DNA from 4 places in the Peribacillus sp. RS7 genome. Region 1 is predicted to be linked to each of the others. Evidence: riboswitches for the same ligand, from Rfam matches in the RefSeq annotation. Region 1 holds a riboswitch; each other region holds the start of a gene.
What was found. Region 1 has a riboswitch for cobalamin ahead of nikA (nickel ABC transporter substrate-binding protein). Riboswitches for the same ligand answer to the same signal wherever they lie in the genome.

Region 2: another riboswitch for cobalamin. It lies ahead of metE (5-methyltetrahydropteroyltriglutamate--homocysteine S-methyltransferase); the one in region 1 lies ahead of nikA (nickel ABC transporter substrate-binding protein).
Region 3: another riboswitch for cobalamin. It lies ahead of ACDZ29_RS21715 (ferredoxin); the one in region 1 lies ahead of nikA (nickel ABC transporter substrate-binding protein).
Region 4: another riboswitch for cobalamin. It lies ahead of ACDZ29_RS15990 (ribonucleoside-diphosphate reductase subunit alpha); the one in region 1 lies ahead of nikA (nickel ABC transporter substrate-binding protein).

What each region holds. Positions count from the first base shown of each region.
Region 1 covers NZ_CP168135.1:4,227,965-4,233,374, forward strand. Annotated here, with positions in the region: gene ACDZ29_RS21195 (MFS transporter) at 1-559, shown strand, start outside; gene ACDZ29_RS21200 (2-hydroxyacid dehydrogenase) at 581-1,558, shown strand; gene ACDZ29_RS21205 (Spo0E family sporulation regulatory protein-aspartic acid phosphatase) at 2,048-2,236, opposite strand; cobalamin riboswitch at 2,814-3,003, shown strand; gene nikA (nickel ABC transporter substrate-binding protein) at 3,157-4,788, shown strand; gene nikB (nickel ABC transporter permease) at 4,826-5,410, shown strand, end outside.
Region 2 covers NZ_CP168135.1:2,899,071-2,904,480, reverse strand. Annotated here, with positions in the region: gene ACDZ29_RS14560 (aminopeptidase) at 1-861, opposite strand, end outside; gene bcp (thioredoxin-dependent thiol peroxidase) at 873-1,343, opposite strand; gene ACDZ29_RS14550 (potassium channel family protein) at 1,406-1,825, opposite strand; cobalamin riboswitch at 2,083-2,275, shown strand; gene metE (5-methyltetrahydropteroyltriglutamate--homocysteine S-methyltransferase) at 2,429-4,735, shown strand; gene ACDZ29_RS14540 (acyl-CoA thioesterase) at 4,732-5,220, shown strand; gene ACDZ29_RS14535 (ABC transporter permease) at 5,262-5,410, opposite strand, start outside.
Region 3 covers NZ_CP168135.1:4,343,657-4,349,066, reverse strand. Annotated here, with positions in the region: gene cobK (precorrin-6A reductase) at 1-29, opposite strand, end outside; gene ACDZ29_RS21725 (sirohydrochlorin chelatase) at 26-940, opposite strand; gene cobJ (precorrin-3B C(17)-methyltransferase) at 959-2,614, opposite strand; gene ACDZ29_RS21715 (ferredoxin) at 2,629-2,997, opposite strand; cobalamin riboswitch at 3,146-3,336, opposite strand; cobalamin riboswitch at 3,542-3,738, shown strand; gene ACDZ29_RS21710 (hypothetical protein) at 3,721-3,891, shown strand; gene ACDZ29_RS21705 (energy-coupling factor ABC transporter permease) at 3,912-4,655, shown strand; gene ACDZ29_RS21700 (energy-coupling factor ABC transporter substrate-binding protein) at 4,657-4,968, shown strand; gene cbiQ (cobalt ECF transporter T component CbiQ) at 5,018-5,410, shown strand, end outside.
Region 4 covers NZ_CP168135.1:3,182,595-3,188,004, reverse strand. Annotated here, with positions in the region: gene ACDZ29_RS16005 (SulP family inorganic anion transporter) at 1-1,141, shown strand, start outside; gene ACDZ29_RS16000 (hypothetical protein) at 1,227-1,373, shown strand; gene ACDZ29_RS15995 (manganese-dependent inorganic pyrophosphatase) at 1,473-2,402, opposite strand; cobalamin riboswitch at 2,696-2,876, shown strand; gene ACDZ29_RS15990 (ribonucleoside-diphosphate reductase subunit alpha) at 3,082-5,313, shown strand; gene ACDZ29_RS15985 (ribonucleotide-diphosphate reductase subunit beta) at 5,359-5,410, shown strand, end outside.

The sequences.
Region 1 (5,410 bases):
CTTCTTCTGTACCATTTGGATCTGGAATATTTTCCTTGTCTTCCTTCCCCTTTATTTGTTTGATGTCCATCATGTCTCACTTAAAGAAATGGGTATATATGCTGGTATTCCTTGGCTTGGCGGAATCTTTGGCAATATTTTCGGAGGATATCTTACTAAAAAATTGGTTGACAAGGAAATTACTACACCTATTAAAGCAAAGCGTGCCTTAATTAGTATATGTGCCATCTCGGCCGCAATTGTTGTATGTGCAGTTCCATTTGTCAAAGGGCTCGCTATTACCTTAACATTACTGACCCTTGCTCTTTGTTTTATTTCTGCCATTACAGGCAGCGCGTGGGCACTTGCCGGTGACATTGCCCCTCCTTCTATGGTTGCTTCTGTAGGTGCAATTCAGAATTTTGGCGGTTATTTTGGTGGAGCCTTTTCCCCTGTTGTGGCAGGCATGATAGTGGATGCTACTGGTTCTTACTCTCTTGCCTTTATATCTGGCGGTTTAATCGCCGGATGCGCCGCAATCTGTTATTGGTTTATTGTAAAACATCCTATTCAAGAATAGTGTAACCGAGGAGGACATAAATTGATGCCAAAAGTGTATATTGCAAGACCAGTACCGGCCGAGGTAGAGGCGAAGGATTGCCAGTATGAAAAATGGAACGGCGCTGAACCCATTACCAGAAGCCAGCTGTTTAAGCAAATTTCCGATGCGGAGGGACTGCTCATCACCGGAGAAAAAATAGATGATGAACTTCTGGACCATGCACCATGTCTAAAGGCTGTCAGCAATATCTCGGTAGGCTACAACAACTTTGATCTTGAGGCAATGAAAAAGAGAAGCATAATCGGTACAAATACACCTGATGTTCTCGATGAAACCGTGGCCGACCTAGCTTTAGCCTTAATGCTCTCAGCAGCCCGTCGTATACCGGAACTGGACAAGCTTGTAAAGGATGGCAAGTGGGGAAATAAAGGCGCTGAACCCCTCTTTGGCGTTGATGTTCATGGAAAAACATTGGGCATCATCGGTATGGGGAGGATTGGGGAATCTATTGCAAGACGAGGAAAATTCGGTTTTAACATGGAAGTTTTATATTATAATCGGCGAAGAAAATTCGAAGTGGAGGAAACGCTCAGTACAACCTATTCCTCTTTAGAGCACCTTTTACGGGAATCCGATTTCGTTCTTTTAATGGTCCCTTATACTCCGGAGACGAGGCATCTTATGGGACGGGAGCAATTCGCACTGATGAAAAAATCTGCGATCTTTATCAATACATCCCGCGGTCAGACGGTGGACGAAAAGGCCCTCATAGAAGCACTGCGAACTAAGGAAATCCTTGCAGCTGGTTTGGATGTATTTGAACAGGAACCCGTATCGCCTGACAATCCGCTTTTAGCCATGCCGAACGTGGTTACCCTGCCGCATATAGGTTCAGCTACTCATCAAACACGATTTGATATGGCCATGCTTGCGGCGAAGAAACTCGTTGCAGCGGTTACTGGAAGGGAGATAAGCAATGTTGTCCCTGAATTGAAAGGACTTCAGTCACTAAAATAGTAAAAATTCATTAACTCAGCAGAAATATTAGGTTGTCCATGACAATTTAAATGAAGCGTTGATATTTGAAAACTCACACCATTCATAAACTTAGATGAGATAGATTGTTTGTTATTAAATGAAGGACATTAAAGCAAAATTTGATAAAAAGGCATCCATTCATTTTGGATGCTTTTTAATGGGGAGAAAGAATGTGATCAAAATGACCCTAAGTAATTTGTTCACGGCACAATTCCAATAAACAAAATAAAACGTAGAAAACTATACTGAAGCCTTATGTAAGAAGTGATGATCATTTTCATTAAATAATCCAGAAAAATTAGTCCACGAGTCCAAGAATTGAACACGAGGTGGTTAAGTAAGGGAAATATACTGCATGAAATACACAGTGATCATTAAAAATAATTCCAATATAATTCAGAGAGATAGTTCCTACAGCTATCATGATTGAATGAAGTTAGAAAGATTAAATCAAATTTCATTCCTGTTTTAGAAATATTGTACATTTGGTTCTTTTTCATGCTCAAGTAAATTCAATAGTTTATCCAGTTCCTGGCTATTATGTAATGTTTTTGGAGAAGTTAATCCATATGTCAATGCGGTAGTTATTAAATCTTTCCTCAATATCTCAATTTTTTCATGTAATGCTTCAATACTTACCAATGCAAAATCCCTCAAGTACTTTCTTTTATTGTTATGAATCTATTATTACATAAATTAGGTTGCTTTCAAATACAAAGTAAGTGTTCACTTATAAAAAATAACTTATTCGGGAGGGAGCAATACAAATCTGAAAATGAAAAATCTACATACTATCATTCATATATGTCGTTACAAATAACTGTTTGTATAAGATTATTGCCTCCGTACAAAACGAACCGTTAAAAAACATCAGGATCTTAATTTGATATGGCATAAATTTGTGATAAGGAATATAATTTGTATTAGGTAAACTTTTTGATTTTATTTTCATATAGTTAATATCCATTTTTAGAGAGCTGTAATCGTAAAACCGTATAATATAGGAGAGTTTTTAATATTTGTTAAATTCTTAAGAATAGATATTTATTCTCCTTTTTACTAACTGTTTTTCGTTTATTGCTAGGATGGAAATGAGTAGTTGCTGAGTTGCTGAGTTTATCAAAAATTAATTAGAGATGAAACTATTAAAGTGTTAAGAAGCATCAAGAGGTTTTGACTTAATAATTTTAAGATGGACAAGCTCTATATTTTACTATGAAGATGAGGAAAAATTTCATATTTTATTGGAATGGGTATATTCGTTTAATAGCGAATATTTAAAAGGGAAGCCGGTGCAAAATCCGGCACGGTCCCGCCGCTGTAAGGGTGAGTCCTATGCAAGAAAGTCACTGGATAATATCCGGGAAGACGCATGGAGATGATGAACCTAAGTCAGAAGACCTGCCTGTTCTAGAAATGCTGTTAACCTACGGGAGATAGGGAGGTGTTAGAGTGCTAGAAGACGAATTTGTTCTTAATATATAAGCATTTCTGACCGTTAAATCTGGTTGGAAATGCTTTTTTGTATTTCGTGATTTTTCAAATAGTTAAAATTCCATAATTGAAGGTGAGAAAGCATGTTTATAAAACGGTCTAATTTATTCCATTCTTTTGTTGGACTACTAGTAATTTTCACAATCTTAGTTACAGGTTGCAGCAACACAACAATAGATCAAGAAAGTACATCAGATAATGAAAAGCAAAAAGTTGTTACTTTTTCATGGCCTGGGGATATAGGTGACTTAAATCCACACACATATTTTCCGAATGAGTTTTTTTCCCAGGCTATGGTATATGAATCCCTTGTTTATTACGGTAAAGGTGGAGAAATTCAGCCTTGGCTTGCGGAGAGCTGGGATATATCGAAAGATGGAAAAGAATATGTATTCCATCTAAGAAAAGATGTTAAATTTTCCGATGGTTCGCTATTTAATGCTGCAATCGTCAAGAAAAACTTTGATACCATTTTAGATAATCGCAAACAACATGAATGGGTGGGATTAATTAACCAAATCAAAGATACAAAAATAATAGATGAATATACTATTAAACTTATTTTGAACAACGCGTATTATCCAACTCTTCAAGAACTAACTTACATCAGACCTTTGAGATTTGTAGGAGAAGCTGCTTTTCCTGACAGCCAAAACACATTTAAGGACGGACTCAAGTCTCAGATTGGCACTGGACCGTGGGTATTGAGCGAGTATAAGAAAAATGAGTTTGCTGTTTTCAAAAGGAACGAACATTATTGGGGCACTAAGCCTAAAGTAGATAAGGTGGTTGTTAAAGTCATTACTGATGGAGAGTCAAGAGTGTTAGCTTTTGAGAAAAAGGAACTCGACTTTATATTTGGAAACGGGGTCATCAGCCAAGATTCATTCCAATTTTTGAAGAATTCAGGGCAATATGAAACCAAATTGTCAGAACCTACAGCTACAAGAACGCTGCTTCTTAACTCAAACAGAGAAGCGACTAAAGATCTTAAAGTTCGGTTAGCTCTCCAACATGCTTTTAATAAACAAGCTGTTATCGATAAGATCTTTTATGGTATGGAAAAAAAGGCTGATACTTTGTTTCCACCTATTTTGCCTTATACGAAAATTAATATAGAGCCATATGAGTATGATGCAGAAAAAGCAAAAATGTTATTGGATGAAGCTGGATGGAAACAAGTGAAGGGGAAACCATTTAGAGAAAAAGACGGAAAAGAATTGCAATTGGAATTACTGTTTAATAGTACAGATAACATCCAAAAGTCAATCGCAGAATTTACACAAGGTGATTTTAGAAAACTGGGAATAGATGTTAAGTTGACCAGTCAGGAAACTAATACTTTTTGGACAACGGCATTTCAAGGTAAGTTTGATTTATTATTTACAGCAACATGGTCTGTACCGTTTGATCCACATTCCTATTTAGCGTCTATGACGACTAATTCGGAAAATGGTAGTCCAGATTATAACGCTCAATTAGGGTTGCCAGTAAAAAAAGAAATAGACCAGAAAATTAAGAAAGTATTATTAACTACTGACGAGGAAGATAGAAAAATACTGTATTCAGATATATTAACGACATTGCACGAACAAGCCATTTATTTACCGATATCTTATCAGTCTAATATAGCGGTGTATCAAAAAAACATTAGTGGAGTAGATTTTTTACCTCAAGAAGCTGAGGTCCCTTTAACTTCAATTGATGTTAATTGAAATAGGGGATACTTAAAAACAACTTAAGGAGTGCTACATGAGTTGGTTTATTTTTAAACGTCTCACAAGTTTAATTCCAATATTATTCGGAGTTTCGCTCATTACTTTTATCTTGCTTCACTTAATTCCTGGAGATCCGGCAGTAGCTTACTTAAGGGCGTCACATATTCCTCCTACGAATGAGACAGTGGCTGCCCTTCGAGTTGAGCTTGGTTTAAACAAGCCTTTATATGTCCAGTATTTTGGATGGCTGGGAAAAGTGTTGCAATTGGATTTAGGGATGTCTTACGTGTCCAATAACTCCGTATGGGAAGAAATTGTGGTACATTTCTTCCCAACAGTTCAATTAACATTTGCTTCGCTTATCTTAATTGTTGTTATTAGTTTACCTATAGGCATGATTTCTGCTATTTACAAGGGGAAATTTGTTGATCAGTTTAGCAGAATAGCAGCCTTTGTAAGTGTCTCTATGCCAACCTTTTGGTTTGGGTTTCTTTTGATCTATTTTTTATCTGTAAAGTTAGATTTATTTCCTGTATTGGGAAGGGGGACCTTGGCGCATCTAGTGCTTCCTTCCTTGACATTGGCTTTTACCTATATAGGGACGTATATGCGATTGCTT
Region 2 (5,410 bases), 1.3 Mb from region 1:
TGGATTGATTCCAATTGCGAACTCCCCGATAAAACGGGACCCTTCATCGATATCCAGAATCCGGTTCATTTTGGCAGGTTGATTGGAAATGGCTTTAATGATTTTCCCCTTTTCAATGTTTAATTCCATGTCACTAAAGGTGATTCCTTCATAGGTTGTGGGTGCGTTGAAGGATATCCTTCCATTGACGCTTTCTTTTATGGGTGCCGTAAACACTTCTCCATCAGGTAAATTCTTTTTGCCGGCACATATGATGGCCGGCATACCTTTGATGGAAAAAGTCAGATCTGTCCCCGGTGAAACGATCCTGACTTGGTCAGTCCGTTCCATCAATTGCTTTAACGGTTTAAATGCCGCCTCCATTTTCCCGTAATCCATAGTGCATACTTTGAAAAGGAAGTCTTGGTACCTGTCGAAGTTCATGCCGGCTTTTTGCGCTGATGCGTTGGTGGGATATTTAAGTAAGACCCACCGTCGGTTGTTTACATAGAAAAGAGTGGGAGAATTCATAGCTTCCCCTTGAATACGGTGCCTCTCGATGGGAACATCAGTCATTTCCACGTCGTTTTCTTCACTGGTGATGATGATGACCGCATCGATATCCGTATACTTCTTCATAGCCCATTGCGACGAGGTATCAAGTTGTTCCTTCACATTCCCTTGTAACAGATGTCGGCTAATCTCATCGTCTTCGAGTTCTATATATGGATAAGCACCCACCCTGTATATTTCATCAATCAGCTCTTTCAACAATGGTTTCGTGTTGATATGGCCCCGGATGAGGATTCTCTCTTTTGGCTGTAATTGTATCGAATGATGAATCAGCCTGGCCGCAAGCTTCGTTATTCGTTCATCCTTCATCTGCCTGTCCCTTATTTTTCTAGGTCTCGAAGAGTTTCAAGCGCTTCTTCGACGTGGCCTTTGACTTTTACTTTACGCCATTCCTTGACTATTTTACCTGCCTTATCAATCAGGAAAGTTGAACGTTCAATGCCCATATATTCCTTGCCGAAATTCTTTTTCAATTGCCACACATCAAATGATTCAGCCGCTTCATGGTTTTCGTCAGCTAGCAGCAGAAAAGGCAATCCATGTTTTTCGATGAATTTTTCATGACGTGCCGCCGGATCTGGGCTTATACCAATAATGACAGCGTTCAATTCCTCGAATTGTTCATTGTGGTCCCGGAAATCACAGGCCTCCGTCGTGCATCCTGGCGTCATGTCTTTTGGATAAAAATATAAAACGATGTATTTCCCTTTAAAATCCGATAGGGAAACCATTTCACCATTGTTTGCAGGGAGTTGAAAATCAGGTGCTTTTTCTCCAATTTTAACAGTCATATTGAATCCTCCATTTCCTTCATTATGGTAAGAGTACCCAATAATCGAAAGAAACACAACTTTCATTTATCCTTCCTATCTTTATGCTCCAGATCGATCACCGTCCGAATCACGAACGCTGCCGGGAGTGTGTACCCGATGAAAGCCTGAATGGTAGCTATCATCCTGCCCATTCCAATTGGGGCTATATCTCCATACCCTACAGAAAACATAGTCATCGCGCTAAAATAAAAAGAAGTCTTCAACTGTTCATAGAATGTGCCATCCAATCGATTGCCCATATCAAGAATCACCGAATGATTCTGAAGCTCGTATAATAAATAAATCAGTGCAAATCCAACTAATATCGTCGCATATAAATTGCCAAGCCACAGCATATCCTCCAGAGAAAACTTCTTTCCTCCCGACTCAACAAGAAATAACGTCCGAATGCTCATCACCATGCAAAAAATGATTCCTGCAATCAAGATGTAGAAAGTCATCCCCTACGCCCCATTTCAAAACGCCACTTCCTTTATACATACTCCCTGTCCTAACAATATATTCTTTTTTAGGAACAGACTTCAGCCTTATCACTCACACACCCTAAAGGCATTTGTCAAAATGTCGGGAACGTTTCCCGATTTTTTTCATGTTGACCCTTTTGGTCGGATATGTTAAGATTATCTAAATTTTTATAATAGTTTTTATTTTATAAATATTTGGTGCCTGCAATCAGTTTATCAGCAGGTTTAGTGAAATTTCATATGTGGAAATAGGTTCCTAATTTTCATTAGGATTAAAAGGGAAGCCCGGTTTGATTCCGGCACGGTCCCGCCACTGTAATGGGAATGTTAGCGCCATCCAATATGCCACTGATCTACGGATCGGGAAGGCTCGCTGCTAATGATATTCCCTAAGTCAGGAGACCTGCCTATTTCGACAACACTGTTTTAACCTACGGGAGATAGGGAGGTGTTAGGGACCTTATAATTATAAGGGGCATTCTGCATGTCTCTTTATTTTAAGCATTTCTAACTTTCTCTTATTGACGGTTAGGGGTGCTTTTTTTATTGTTTTTAAACAAATCAAAGGAAAGTAGGAGGATGAGAATTTTGAAAAGCAGTAATTTGGGGTACCCGCGAATCGGGGAAGATCGTGAATGGAAACGTACATTGGAAGCATATTGGTCTGGGAAAATCGATGAACCAAAATTTACGGCACAACTAAAAGCCATCCGTTTAGGCAACTTACAAAAACAAAAAGATCAAGGCATTGATATCATTCCTGTCAACGACTTCACTTTCTATGATCAAATGCTCGATATGTCCGTCATGTTCGGTCTTGTTCCTGAACGTTACTCTGCCTATGAAGGCGGAAGCGTTCCCCTTTCCGTTTATTATTCAATGGCTCGCGGGAACAATGATGAGGTCGCTTCCGAAATGACGAAATGGTTCAATACGAACTATCACTATATCGTCCCTGAATTAAAACTGCCACAGCTGACTTTAACAGAAAATAAACCACTTGTAGCATATCGGGAAGCCAAGGAAAAGCTAGGGATTGAAACGAAGCCCGTGTTAATCGGACCTTATACTTTCATCTCCCTTTCCAAAGGCTTCAAAAAACAAGATATCCCTGGCATAATCCTGCGCCTGCTTCCTCTATATACGCAAATCCTGCAGGAGTTGGAGCAAGAAGGCGTGAAGTGGATTCAAATGGACGAGCCTTCTCTTGTTTCATCCATTTCCAAAGATGATATGCAAACTGTTACTTACCTCTATGAAAAACTGAATGAAGCAGCACCAAACCTGAACATCATGCTGCAAACATACTTTGATGCCGTGGAACACTACCAAGAAGTCATCGAATTACCAGTTCAGGGAATCGGTCTTGATTTTGTACATGATAAAGGAAGGAATCTAAGTAATCTTGAAGCATCCGGCTTCCCGAAGGACAAAGTGCTTGGTGCAGGTGTGATTGATGGAAAAAACATTTGGCTTTCTGATTTATCGAAAAAGATTCAATTGATCGACACTCTAAAGAAAAAAGTAGCCGAAGACCGAATCTGGCTTCAACCCTCTTGTTCCCTGCTTCATGTTCCAGTGACCGTTCGTAATGAAACCGCCGTTTCAAAAGAAGTGAAAGAAACCCTTGCTTTCGCCGATGAGAAACTTGAAGAAATAACACTCTTGGTCAAAGGGAATAATCAGGGCTTTGAAGCAATCGCCGATAAGGTCGATGCTAATAAATTAACGGTTCAGACGTTAGCTAGTTCAAATGCACGGAATCATAAGAGTGTACAATCCAGTGTCGAAAAGGCTAAATCAGAGCATGTTGGACGTCAGCTGCCATTTAAAGAACGTTACCAAAAACAACAGGAATTTTTCAAATTGCCTTTTCTACCTTCAACAACGATCGGTAGTTTCCCACAGACATTTGAAGTTAAGCAAGCACGCGGGAAATTCAAAAAAGGAGAATGGAGCGCTGCGCAATATGAAACATTCATTAACGAAGAAATCGGCAGGTGGATCGATATTCAAGAAGAAATTGGCTTGGACGTTCTGGTACACGGGGAATTCGAACGGACGGATATGGTTGAATACTTCGGTCATAAGTTAGGCGGATTTGTCTTTCTAGAAAAGGGCTGGGTACAATCCTATGGGTCTCGCTGCGTAAAACCACCAGTCATTTATGGCGACATCCATTTCATCGAACCGATGACAGTCAGGGAAAGTGTATACGCACAATCACTGACAAAGAAGACCGTAAAGGGAATGCTTACAGGTCCTGTCACGATTTTGAACTGGTCATTTGTCCGTGATGATATTTCCAGGGAGAATGTATGCTACCAGCTGGCACTTGCTTTGGAAAAAGAAGTCATTGCATTGGAATCGGCAGGAATCAAAATGATCCAAGTTGATGAACCTGCACTTAGGGAAGGTCTACCATTGAAAAAAAGCGATCGCGATGAGTATTTGAACTGGGCTGTGAATTCGTTCTTGATATCCACATCAAGCGTGGAGGATACAACGCAAATTCACACGCATATGTGCTATTGCGACTTCAACAGTTTCATGGATGTCATTTCTTCCTTGGATGCCGATGTTATTTCCATCGAAACATCCCGTAGCCATGGAGAGCTTGCTTCCGCATTCGAGGAAAAAACGTATGAAAAAGGTATTGGCCTGGGTGTGTATGATATTCACAGTCCCCGAGTTCCAGCAGTGGAAGAAATGGTCGATATGATTGAACGGGGCATCAAGGTATTAGATAAAGACCAGTTTTGGATCAATCCCGACTGCGGCCTGAAAACAAGGGGTATCCCGGAAACCGTCGCTTCCCTGAAAAACATGGTCGAAGCAGCAATAATCGTCCGTGAAAATCTGTTAGCCCAAACAACAGGCAAATGATTGAAAAGGAAAGCGGCCTATCAAATGCCCATCCAACACAGCAGTCACGGACTTTCCTAACCGACCTTGTTTTTCCACCGGATACGAACCATCATAATACCATCTTTGGCGGGAAAGTAATGGCTTATGTTGATAAAATAGCCTGTATTTCAGCAATGCGCCATTGCCGAAAACCCGTTGTGACTGCTTCAAGCGACTCTTTTGATTTTTTGGCCCCCATCAAGACAGGGGACGCAATTAACCTTGAAGCTTATGTCACTTGTGCCCATCGCACATCAATGGAGGTATTCGTGAAAGTGGAGCGTGAGAACTTATTAACAGGTGAAAAGCAGCTTACGGCACGCGCTTTTTTAACGATGCTGGCCATTGACGAAAACGGTAAGCCGACAATCGTACCTCAGGTCATTCCGGAAACGGAAGATGAAAAGCAGCAATATGTTCAAGCACAAGCAAGATATATTGAAAGAAAGAATAAACGCAAATAAACAAAAACCCCTTCAACATGAATACTGTTGAAGGGGTTTTTTTAGTTTCCTGCCCCACGGTACCTCTTCACTCCTTGATTCCATATGAAAACGGATATCATGAAAAAGGCAACCCCGATTACAGGTGTGGCAAATGCATACGCATACCACTCTTCTTTTCTAAGGAAATAAGATGCCGGATAAACACCAA
Region 3 (5,410 bases), 120 kb from region 1:
TCACTTGTACCCGCCAAGAACAAAATCATTTTGACGTACCCACCTCTTGCCCATCGTGCTGATGGTCGTGGTCATGATGGTCGTGGTCATGATGGTCATGGTCGTGGTCGTGATGGTGATGATGGTGGGCATGTCCATGTTCCTCGACATATTTTCGATAGTTTTCCAAATCACGTGCCCCACTTGATCTGCCTTCACTAGCTTCAATTACTCGTTCTTGCAGAATGTTCTGTAAGGTTGGATGATACCCAAAATACTTCGCCAAAATAAATTCCCGATCAAGATATTGCTCTTGATAGCCTTTCAGCATATCCTCCATTCTTTCCATTAACACCCCCGTGAAGAGGAAATATGGCAGCATCACTATTTTTTTTGCCCCCAACCGGATGCATCGTTCAATGCCTTCATCAACATGCGGGTCCGTTACACCCATGAACGCTGTTTCGACCCATTTAACGTTTAATTTTTCCCATAACAATCGGGAAATTTTATATATATCACTATTTGCATCAGCATCACTGCCTCCTCGGCCAATTAGCAATATTGCTGTCTCAGCCTGTTCCGAGGATGTATCGAAGCCGGCTTCCTCAAGTCGGTCTGTCAGGATCGTCAATACATCATGGTGGACCCCGATCGTTTGACCATATGTGAATTTCACTTCTGGATATTTGGTTTTCCCATCCTCTATTTCAGCTGGGATATGTAATTTCGAATGTCCTGCATGCAACAAAATGATCGGTATGACGATAACTTCCGTAGCCCCTCGTTTTACACAATTATCAATGCCTTTTGATATACTCGGTGTCGCAAATTCCAGGAAGCACGTTTCTACCAAAAAACTGTCATCCATTGCCGGAATCATATTTTTAATAAAATGAACGACTTCTTCGTTTCCCGAAGCCAGGCGGCTTCCGTGTCCTACAAACAAAACTGCTTTCATTTACTTTCCCCCTCTTGATTAGTCTTCACAAGGCGCAGGCTCTATGTTTATTTTGGGAGCAATGTCCTGATAAGAAAAATTCTGTATCTTTTTTGAACGTTTGAAGTATTTAAAAAGCCGCTCATTTGGATGGGCATTTTGCTTATACTCCCCGACAATGTCCGTAATCAATTCAACAAGCCGTTCCGGTTCAATGCCTTCAGCTACCGGCTGACCTGGATGGGCCGTTCTTCCAACCGGTTTAGCTCCAAGAAATAAGTCGAACTTCCCTTTTCGGAAAACAATCCCGATGTCATCCATCACGGCACTATAACAAGCCATTCCACACCCATTAAATCCGATGTTCAGTTCCTTAGGCATTTTCATTCCGCCAAGCACCCGGTGTATTTCATCCGCATATGGTATGGATTCCGCTTTTTCACCATCACAGAAATCACAGGCTTTTAATGTCAGTACATCTCCAATCGGCGATAATAGAAAGTTTGCTGATTGCAATTTCCCCGTAATGACTTCCGGGTCCGTTGTCGGGATCTTTAAAACGATCTTATGATTTGGCGTGTATTCCATCGTTCCCTTTTCCCCGACAACTTCCGCAAGTGTCATCATTTGTTTGGGAGTGAATTGTTTATTCGCCACACCTGGACTTACGGCAAGTTCGAATACCGACTCCATTTTTTGCTGGACAATCGGCTTAATGGATTGCTGAACGGTTTGACCCTTCACTCTTGACAAGGCTTCCATTGCCATTTCAAAAGAAGCGGACTTCTTTTCTGGTGCTTTTGTAAGTAATCCAACTCCTCCAGCAGGCTCGTTTAAGGTTTCTTGCATGGAATCGGCTTCTTGATCTAATGCCCACGGTTCTGCTTCTTTTTGCAGACGCTGATGCGGCTTCAATGTTTGCTTTTCCGAATTCAATGTATATTTCCTCTGATAACCTCTTGGTGTGATGATTTTGTCATCGTATAAGAAGGTGGATGAATTACCGATAATGACGGTGGTCAACATTCCAATATCGTGATTCAACATATCTTTCAAATTGGTTATGACAATATCCTGCCGATCGCGATAAGCACTTTTCACCAACCCGACTGGTGTATCTGGCGAACGGTAGCGAAGGAGAATTTTCTGTGTTTCAACAATTTGCCTAGTCCGCCTGCCGCTGCGCGGATTATAAAGCGCAATGACAAAATCAGCCATTGCAGCTGCTTCCACCCTTTTAGCGATTAGGTCCCAAGGAGTTAAATGATCACTGAGGCTGATCGTACACGAATCGTGCATGACTGGTGCCCCAAGTAAAGACGCACAAGAGTTGATTGCAGAAATACCAGGAATGACTTCAATGCCCACTCCAGTTTCTTCTTTCCAACCTTTTTCAATCAATACTTCATAAACCAACCCTGCCATCCCGTACACTCCGGCATCCCCACTGGAAATGACAGCCACTTTTTTTCCCAACTCCGCTTGTTTTACTGCTTCCTGAGCACGTGATACCTCTTCAGTCATCCCCGTACTAATGATCGTTTGATCTGTAAGCAGTCCCTGAATGAGTTCAACATAAGTTTTATAACCAATGATGTAGTCACTTTCTTGAAGGGCTTCGACAGCACGTTTGGTAATGTGTTCAAAATTCCCTGGTCCAAAGCCCACGACGAATAATTTACCGTTTGTACTCATTAAGACATCTCCTTTTACGATTTGTTCTTTGAAATACCCGTATGAGCAGGAAAATCCGGATTAGGCGTCATTTCCCCATCACTGAATTGGTAGATCATCTGTGGAACATATTCACCATCTTCGATATTGCTGACAATCTCCCGACCGAAATCAGGCGTATCCACTCTATACCATTTCCCTTGGGGATAGGCAATCACAACGCAGGCATCCTTACATCTTCCGTTACAGCGTGTCCTGGTTGTATGAATTTTCAAATCCAGTCCCTTTGAAGTAATTTCATCGCGAATCGCTTGAGTTACTTCTTCCCCGCCCTTTTTCATGCAACTGCTTCCATTGCAAATCAACAAATGCGTATTTGTACCCTTCAAGTTCCAAGTAGTCATCTTCTTCCTCCTGAGTTCAGGGAAAAGGCAAAATAAAAAACCTTAACATAAGAGTCAAGGTTTAAAAAACTATATGAATGAGGAGCCCTCCGCAAATATGCTGAATCTCCCAAAATCGTCATAGTCCTTCTACCTTTCCCTCCGAAAAGTATCATACAATTTCAAAAGCAGGTTTCCTGGCTTACGCTTCATTTTACTTTGTCCCTTCCCGGCTTTAAGCCAGTGGTTATCGACAAATTCATCAGCGTTTACAGTAGCGGGGGCTGCATCGGATTTTCACCGATTTCCCTATTATCCCTTGCATATTCACACAAGAGCACTTTTAAAATGAAATATTTGGTTTTATTATACAATTATAGCTAACCTTATCTATCATATAACAACTTTAGCAAAATTCAATAGTTTATTCCGACTGTTTAGAAAAGTTTAATAGTGTAAATCCAGCCATAAGCCTTTCCTCTCTGCAATCTTAGTCAAAAAAAAAAAAAAAGAGAGTGTAGCTGGAATTATTTCTTTATGGTACACTATACGAGAATTTTCGAAATAATTACATAAGTTTTATGGTGTTGAATTTCTCGGAATTCAGCTTAAAAGGGAAGCCGGTGAAAGTCCGGAGCGGTCCCGCCACTGTAAAGGGAAGTCCTATTACGTTAACATTAATCCACTGTCAAATGAGATGGGAAGGATGTAACGGGACAATGAACCTAAGCCAGGAGACCTGCCATGAAGCGTGAAACTGTTTCAGCCTACGAGGATGGGTGTGCGGATCAGGCAGAATGGCCCATATTGGTTTATGCTGCAAAATTCCTGTTCATTACGCACTTCTTTCTTTTGAGAGAAGTGCTTTTTATGTTGGGCGCCGCTTTTCTTCTAAAGTTTTGGCAGAAAAATTAAAGGTGTTGAAAGGAGAAAGAATGAAAAGAGTCAATTGGAAAATTCTTTATTTTGTCATTTTACTGCTTCTTGTCCCAAAACGTGCGATGGCCATGCATATCATGGAGGGCTTTTTACCAATTGAATGGGCCATATTTTGGTGGGCCGTGACCCTTCCATTTCTAATCTTGGGTTACCGGTCCATTAGGTCCAAAGTAAGGGAAAACCCAGAAACAAAAATGATGCTCGGTCTATCGGGTGCATTCGTATTCATATTATCTGCCTTGAAGATTCCTTCCGTTACGGGAAGTTCTTCACACCCTACCGGAGTTGGTTTAGGTTCCATATTATTCGGGCCATTGGCCATGAGTGTCGTAGGCTCCATCGTTCTATTATTTCAAGCTGTTCTACTGGCTCACGGAGGATTGACGACATTAGGGGCCAATGCATTTTCCATGGCTGTATGCGGACCTTTCATTGCTTACTTTGTCTTCAAGGGCGCAACTAAATTGGGATGGTCTTTTTCGCTGGCCGTTTTCTTGGCAGCTGCTTTTGGCGATTTAGGAACCTATGTGGTAACTTCCGTTCAACTTGCACTTGCTTTTCCATCCGAGGTAGGTGGATTCAAGGCCTCATTCAATAAATTTGCTGGAATATTTGCCCTGACCCAAATTCCCTTGGCAATCAGCGAGGGATTATTGACAGTGGTTGTGATGAATTTCCTAAAAAAATACAATCTAGGCGAATTGAAATTGCTGCGAGTTTTATCTAAGGAGGCACGTTAACATGAAAAAAAGTTTATTGCTGCTTTTCCTGGTCGTCATTCTTGCCACCATACCGTTAATAACCCAACAAGGAACGGAATTTGGCGGTGCCGACGGCGAAGCTGAAGAAGCCATCACTAAAATTCAGCCGGAATACAAGCCTTGGTTCAATAGTATTTGGGAGCCGCCAGGTGCAGAAACCGAGAGCTTATTATTTGCGCTGCAAGCTGCAATCGGAGCTGGTTTCATTGGATACTTCATTGGCGTAATGAGACAAAGGAATAAACAAACCAAACAAGAAATGAACGAAAAATCGAAACATGTTACTCATTGATAAATATGCCTATTTCAATGGGCTAAAGGATGTACATCCGTTGGAAAAGATGATTTTTGCACTCTCCCTTATGCTGTTTTCGTTAACGGTAAGGGATTTGGCCGTTTCGCTCATCACTTTTATGGTGATGAGCGCTTTAATCATTTTTGTGGCAAAAATCCCGCCTTCGTATTATCTGAAATTACTCTTATTACCAGGATTCTTTCTAGTATCAGGCACACTTACCATCCTTTTTTCTATCTCCAGTACATTTACTTCGATGCCGAATATTTGGTGGTCCTGGAAAGTCGGAAATTGGCAAATTTTCATCAGCGATGGCAGCATTGGTACAGTGATCAATTTGATCACTGTCGTATTTAGCAGTATAAGCTGTTTATATTTCTTAACCTTGACTACACCCATTACCGTCATTCTATCCGTACTGCGAAAACTTAAAGTCCCT
Region 4 (5,410 bases), 1.0 Mb from region 1:
TTTCAAAATCGGGAAATTAATGAAGTTCATCCCAAAGCCAGTCATGACTGGTTTCGTGAATTCTTTAGCCATCTTGATTTTCACGGCACAGCTCACCCATTTCGTCGGCGAAACATGGATCATGTATGTCATGACAGCCGTTTCATTAGCTATCATTTATCTTTTTCCGCTGATCTCGAAAGTCATTCCTTCACCACTTGTCGCCATCATATTCATGACGATCGTTGCAGTTACTACGGGGGCTACGGTACGGACTGTTGGGGATATGGGGCAATTGACCGAAGCACTTCCGATGTTCATGCTTCCAGACATCCCTTTGACCTTCGAAACTTTGGCGATCATTTTTCCATATTCCATTGCCCTGGCGTTTGTGGGGTTGCTTGAATCGTTATTGACAGCACAAATAGTCGATGGAATGACTGACACGGACAGTAATAAAAATAAGGAAGCCAAAGGCCAAGGAATTGCTAATATCATCGCCGGATGTTTTGGCGGCATGGCAGGATGTGCAATGATCGGTCAATCCGGTATCAATATTAAATCAGGAGGAAGGGGCCGACTCTCCACTTTTGTAGCTGGCGCATTCCTTATGGTATTAATCGTGGTACTGAATGACGTCCTTATTAAAATACCGATGGCTGCACTTGCAGCAGTCATGATCATGGTTTCAATCGGGACATTTGACTGGTCTTCCCTAAAGAGGCTCAATAAGGCTCCAAGGACGGATGCAGCCGTGATGATCGTGACGGTCCTCATTGTCCTATATACGCATGACTTATCAAAAGGGGTATTGGCTGGAGTGCTCTTGAGCATGATTTTCTTCTCAGCTAAAATTTCTAAAGTGACTGTTGAGAAAACGGAAGACATCCATGCTAAGAAAATCACTTATCGTATTAGCGGACAAATATTTTTCGCTTCGGTCCAGGACTTTGTTTCGAAGTTCGATTTCAAGGAAAAAGCCGATGCAATCATCATCGACTTTTCCCTCTCTAAAATATGGGATGCTTCTGCAGTCGGTGCTGTTGATACGGTTGTCCTAAAATATCAGCTACGAGGTACACCTGTCCAGGTGCAAGGCCTCGATGAGGAAAGTTCGTTATTGCTGGAAAAACTCGCTACATCCGAAAGTAAAATTTCTTGAAGAAGTAAAACTCTGCTGAATAGAAACTTTTCAAACCGACAAAATAGATAACATGAAATATTTCCTTTTGAAAGGAGCGAAAAGCATGACATCCGAGCAGGATTATACGGCAGCAAATCTGTCACCAGATTTATTGAATGAACTGAAAAGCTTTGAAAGCAAACTTGGCGAGGAAGCCAATAAAGAACTGATTGTCATCGCCTATGAAAAAGAAAAGGAAACTTTGAATTAAGAAAAAAGACTCAAACACCTTTAAATGGATGGTTGAGTCTTTTTTTGCATGTACAGAAAAAGGATGCCCACGTTTTTAATGAGCACCCCTTTCCCTATATTATTTACTGAATACGCCCGTTAAGACCGGCACGATTTGTTTTTTACGCGATACAACGCCCTCTAAGACTGCGATGTTATTGTTTAATGAAACGTCATATGCTTTTTCCACTGCGTTGGCTGCTTTACCAAGAGCCAAGGCAACAGAATCATTGGTCAGGATATCCGTTACTACGAATAGGAATAAATCCAATTCCTTCACAGCGATGACCGATTCAATGGCTGCTTCTAGTTCGGCTTGCTTAGCAAGGACTTCGTTCGGATCAACAGCATTGACCTGAGCTATCTCCACTTTAGCCATGCCCATGGAGAATTCTTTTGCATCAAGAGTGATAAGCTGGGCAATCGTTTTGTCGCTCAAGTCAGCTCCCGCCTTCAACATTTCCAAACCATATGTTTCAGCGTTGACTCCCGCAATATCAGCCAGTTCCATAGCTGCTGCAACGTCTTGCTCCGTGCAGGTCGGCGATTTGAACAATAAAGAATCCGAAATGATGGCAGACAGCATAAGACCTGCAATCGCTTTTGGGATTTCAACGCCGTTTTCTTTATAGATTTTATTTAAAATGGTTGCCGTACAGCCAACTGGTTCCGCACGGTAATATAAAGGATCGCTTGTTTCAAAGTTAGCAATGCGGTGATGGTCGATAACTTCCAACACACGTACTTGGTCAATATCTTCAGCACTTTGCTGGCGTTCATTGTGATCGACCAGGATCACGCCATCAGCTTCCCCTGCCACTTTTTCCACAAGACGAGGAGCTTCGAATTTGAAGTGGTCCAACGCATATTGAGTTTCACCATTCACTTCACCAAGACGAACTGGTTCAGCGTTGATACCTAACTGCTTTTTCAGATCTGCATAAGCGATTGCTGAACAGATTGTGTCTGTATCCGGGTTTTTATGTCCAAAAACTAATACTTTTTCCAAGATTTTATCTCCTTTTTCATAAATATTTTTCCGCGAATCCCCTTATCGCAATAAAGGAGAGCCACCTTTACTATACACTTTATTTTAACACAAAATCCCCTAAATTCAGTGCTTGAATTACCCATTCCCCAATAAAATCTTTCATTCTTTCACCCTCTACCTTCTCTTTGTCAATAGATAAGGGTTGGTTTTTCTCAAATATATTAGTTGAATTATCATCGTATATGGCTTACGATAATATAAGCAGAAATACTAGATATTGATTACATAAACAACACTAATAACTATATATAGAATTTTTTGTAATCCAAGGTGCCAGCGATGGCTGAAAAGGGAATCCGGTGCGAACCCGGAACTGTCCCCGCAACTGTAAATGTGACGAAATGAGAAACCACTGTATAGCTCTCTATACGGGAAGGACTCAAAGTAGGATGATCATGAGTCAGGAGACCTGCCTTGAATTTTTCACGTTTCTTATTCTTCGGGGATTGAGATGATGAAACGATAGCATAATGGCTATTTTTTCATGGCTCTTTTATTCTATCGTTTGATCCGCTCAATTCATTGGGCGGTTTTTTTTTATTTTAGCGGAAGTTTACAAGGAGGATTATTAATGACTCAAACATATAACTCTACCATAAGTGAAAATGACACCGACACGAATTCCATCCAGCTTGAGATGTTATCGAAGGAATTTGAAGGCCGTCTCGATATGGAAAAGTTCAAGAAGCGTTTTACAAAATGGCTTGATCGCAAAAGTGACTCAACCGAAGAACAGGCATCAAAGAAACTGATTCAGCTCGCTCTGGAAAGTGTCGATATCGATGCTCCCGATTGGACGTTCGTTGCTGCAGCAGAACTGTTGAATGCGATGTATAGGGATGCACAAGCCAATCGAGGTTATGAAGGCATGAGTTATGGCCCATTCTATGAACTGATCACGGAACTCTCCCAACTTTCAGAAGGCCAGCGTTACCCCATCTATAAATCAGAACTGCTCTCTTCTTATACGAAAGCGGAAATTGAGGAATTGGGTTCGGTGATCGACCCGGAAAAGGATAAATTATTTTCTTACATAGGCATCTACTTATTAAACGATCGCTACCTAGCCCGCCCAAAAAAGGACAAGGTCTACGAACTGCCCCAAGAGCGCTTCATGATCATCGCGATGGAAATCATGCGATTGGAAAAAACGGAGCACCGCCTGCAACTTATCAAAGAAGCTTACTGGGCAATGTCCAACCTTTATATGACTGTTGCGACACCTACACTCTCCAATGCAGGAAAAACGCATGGACAGTTAAGCTCTTGCTTTATCGACGCAATTGAAGATTCCATTGATGGTATCTACCTATCTAACTACGATGCCGCAAAAGTATCAAAATTCGGCGGCGGTGTCGGTCTTTACGTTGGTAAGATCCGCTCGCTTGGTTCCGATATCCGTGGTTTCTCTGGAAATAGTTCCGGCACGACTCCTTGGATTCGACTATTCAACCAGACAGCTGTCAGTGTCGATCAATTGGGGCAACGTAAAGGTGCCATCGCGATTTACTTGGATGCCTGGCATAAAGATATCATGAGCTTTCTTGATTTGAAGACGCAAAACGGGGATGACAGATTAAAAGCCCATGATATTTTTACGGGTGTATGCATTCCTGATTTATTCATGGAGGCTGTACGTGACAGAAAAGAATGGTATCTTTTCGATCCGCATACCGTCAAGCAAACCCTTGGATTCTCACTTGAAGACCTTTACGACGAGAAGAAAGGCGAAGGAAGCTTCAGGAATCATTATGCACTTGCTGTAGAAGCCGCAGAAAATGGTTCGCTTCCAAACTATAGCTTTGAAAAGATCAATGCGATGGACATCATGAAAAGCATCATGATTTCTCAATTAGAAGAAGGCGTACCATATATGTTCTACCGCGATGAAGTGAACCGGAAGAATCCAAATAAACATAAAGGTATGATTTATTGTTCTAACCTTTGCACCGAGATTGCTCAAAACTTAAGCCCTTCGACGATCACGGATGAATACGAAACAGAAGATGGAGATGTCGTTGTTGTTCGTAAAAGCGGCGATTTCGTTGTCTGCAACCTTTCATCCATTAACTTGCCCCGTGCGGTGAGCAGCGATGTTTTGGAAAGGTTGATTCCCATTCAGATCCGGATGCTGGATAACGTAATCGATGTGAATAATCTTCCGGTCAAGCAAGCATCCATCTCGAACAAACGTTACCGGGCAATTGGTTTAGGAACGTTTGGATGGCATCATTTACTTGCCACACAGAATATTTATTGGGAATCGGATGAGGCTGTTGAATATGCCGATGCATTATACGAAAAGATCGCTTACTTAACGATCAAGGCATCCAATGAATTGGCTAAGGAAAAAGGAACGTACCCATATTTCGAAGGATCGGATTGGCATACAGGGGAATATTTCGAACTGCGTGACTATACGGATCAAAAATGGATGGATTTAAAAGCAAACGTCCAGGAACACGGGACCCGTAATGGATATTTAATGGCCATTGCCCCCAATTCATCGACCGCCAAGATCGGTAATTCCACGGATGGGATCGATCCTTTGTATGAAATTGAATTTTACGAAGAAAAGAAAAACTTTAAATTCAAGGTGACCGCACCAGGCTTGACGCCAAATACGTATGAATATTATAAAAAGACCCGATTTAATTTGGATCAACTGGAAAGCATCAGGCAAAATGCTGCCCGCCAACGCCATATTGACCAAGCAATCAGCTTTAATCTGTATGTACACAACACAATCAAAGCCAAGGTCCTATTGGATATACATTTAACCGCTTGGGAATCCGGGTTGAAATCAACATATTATGTTCGTTCAACTTCTTCCGAATATGACAATGCCTGCGAAAGCTGTTCAAGTTAACGACAACCATAACCCAGTAATCTACTCTTAAAGGAGTTTTCACGAATGACAAATCATATCAAAAAGATCCGGATGCTGGAACCAACGCATCCAACTA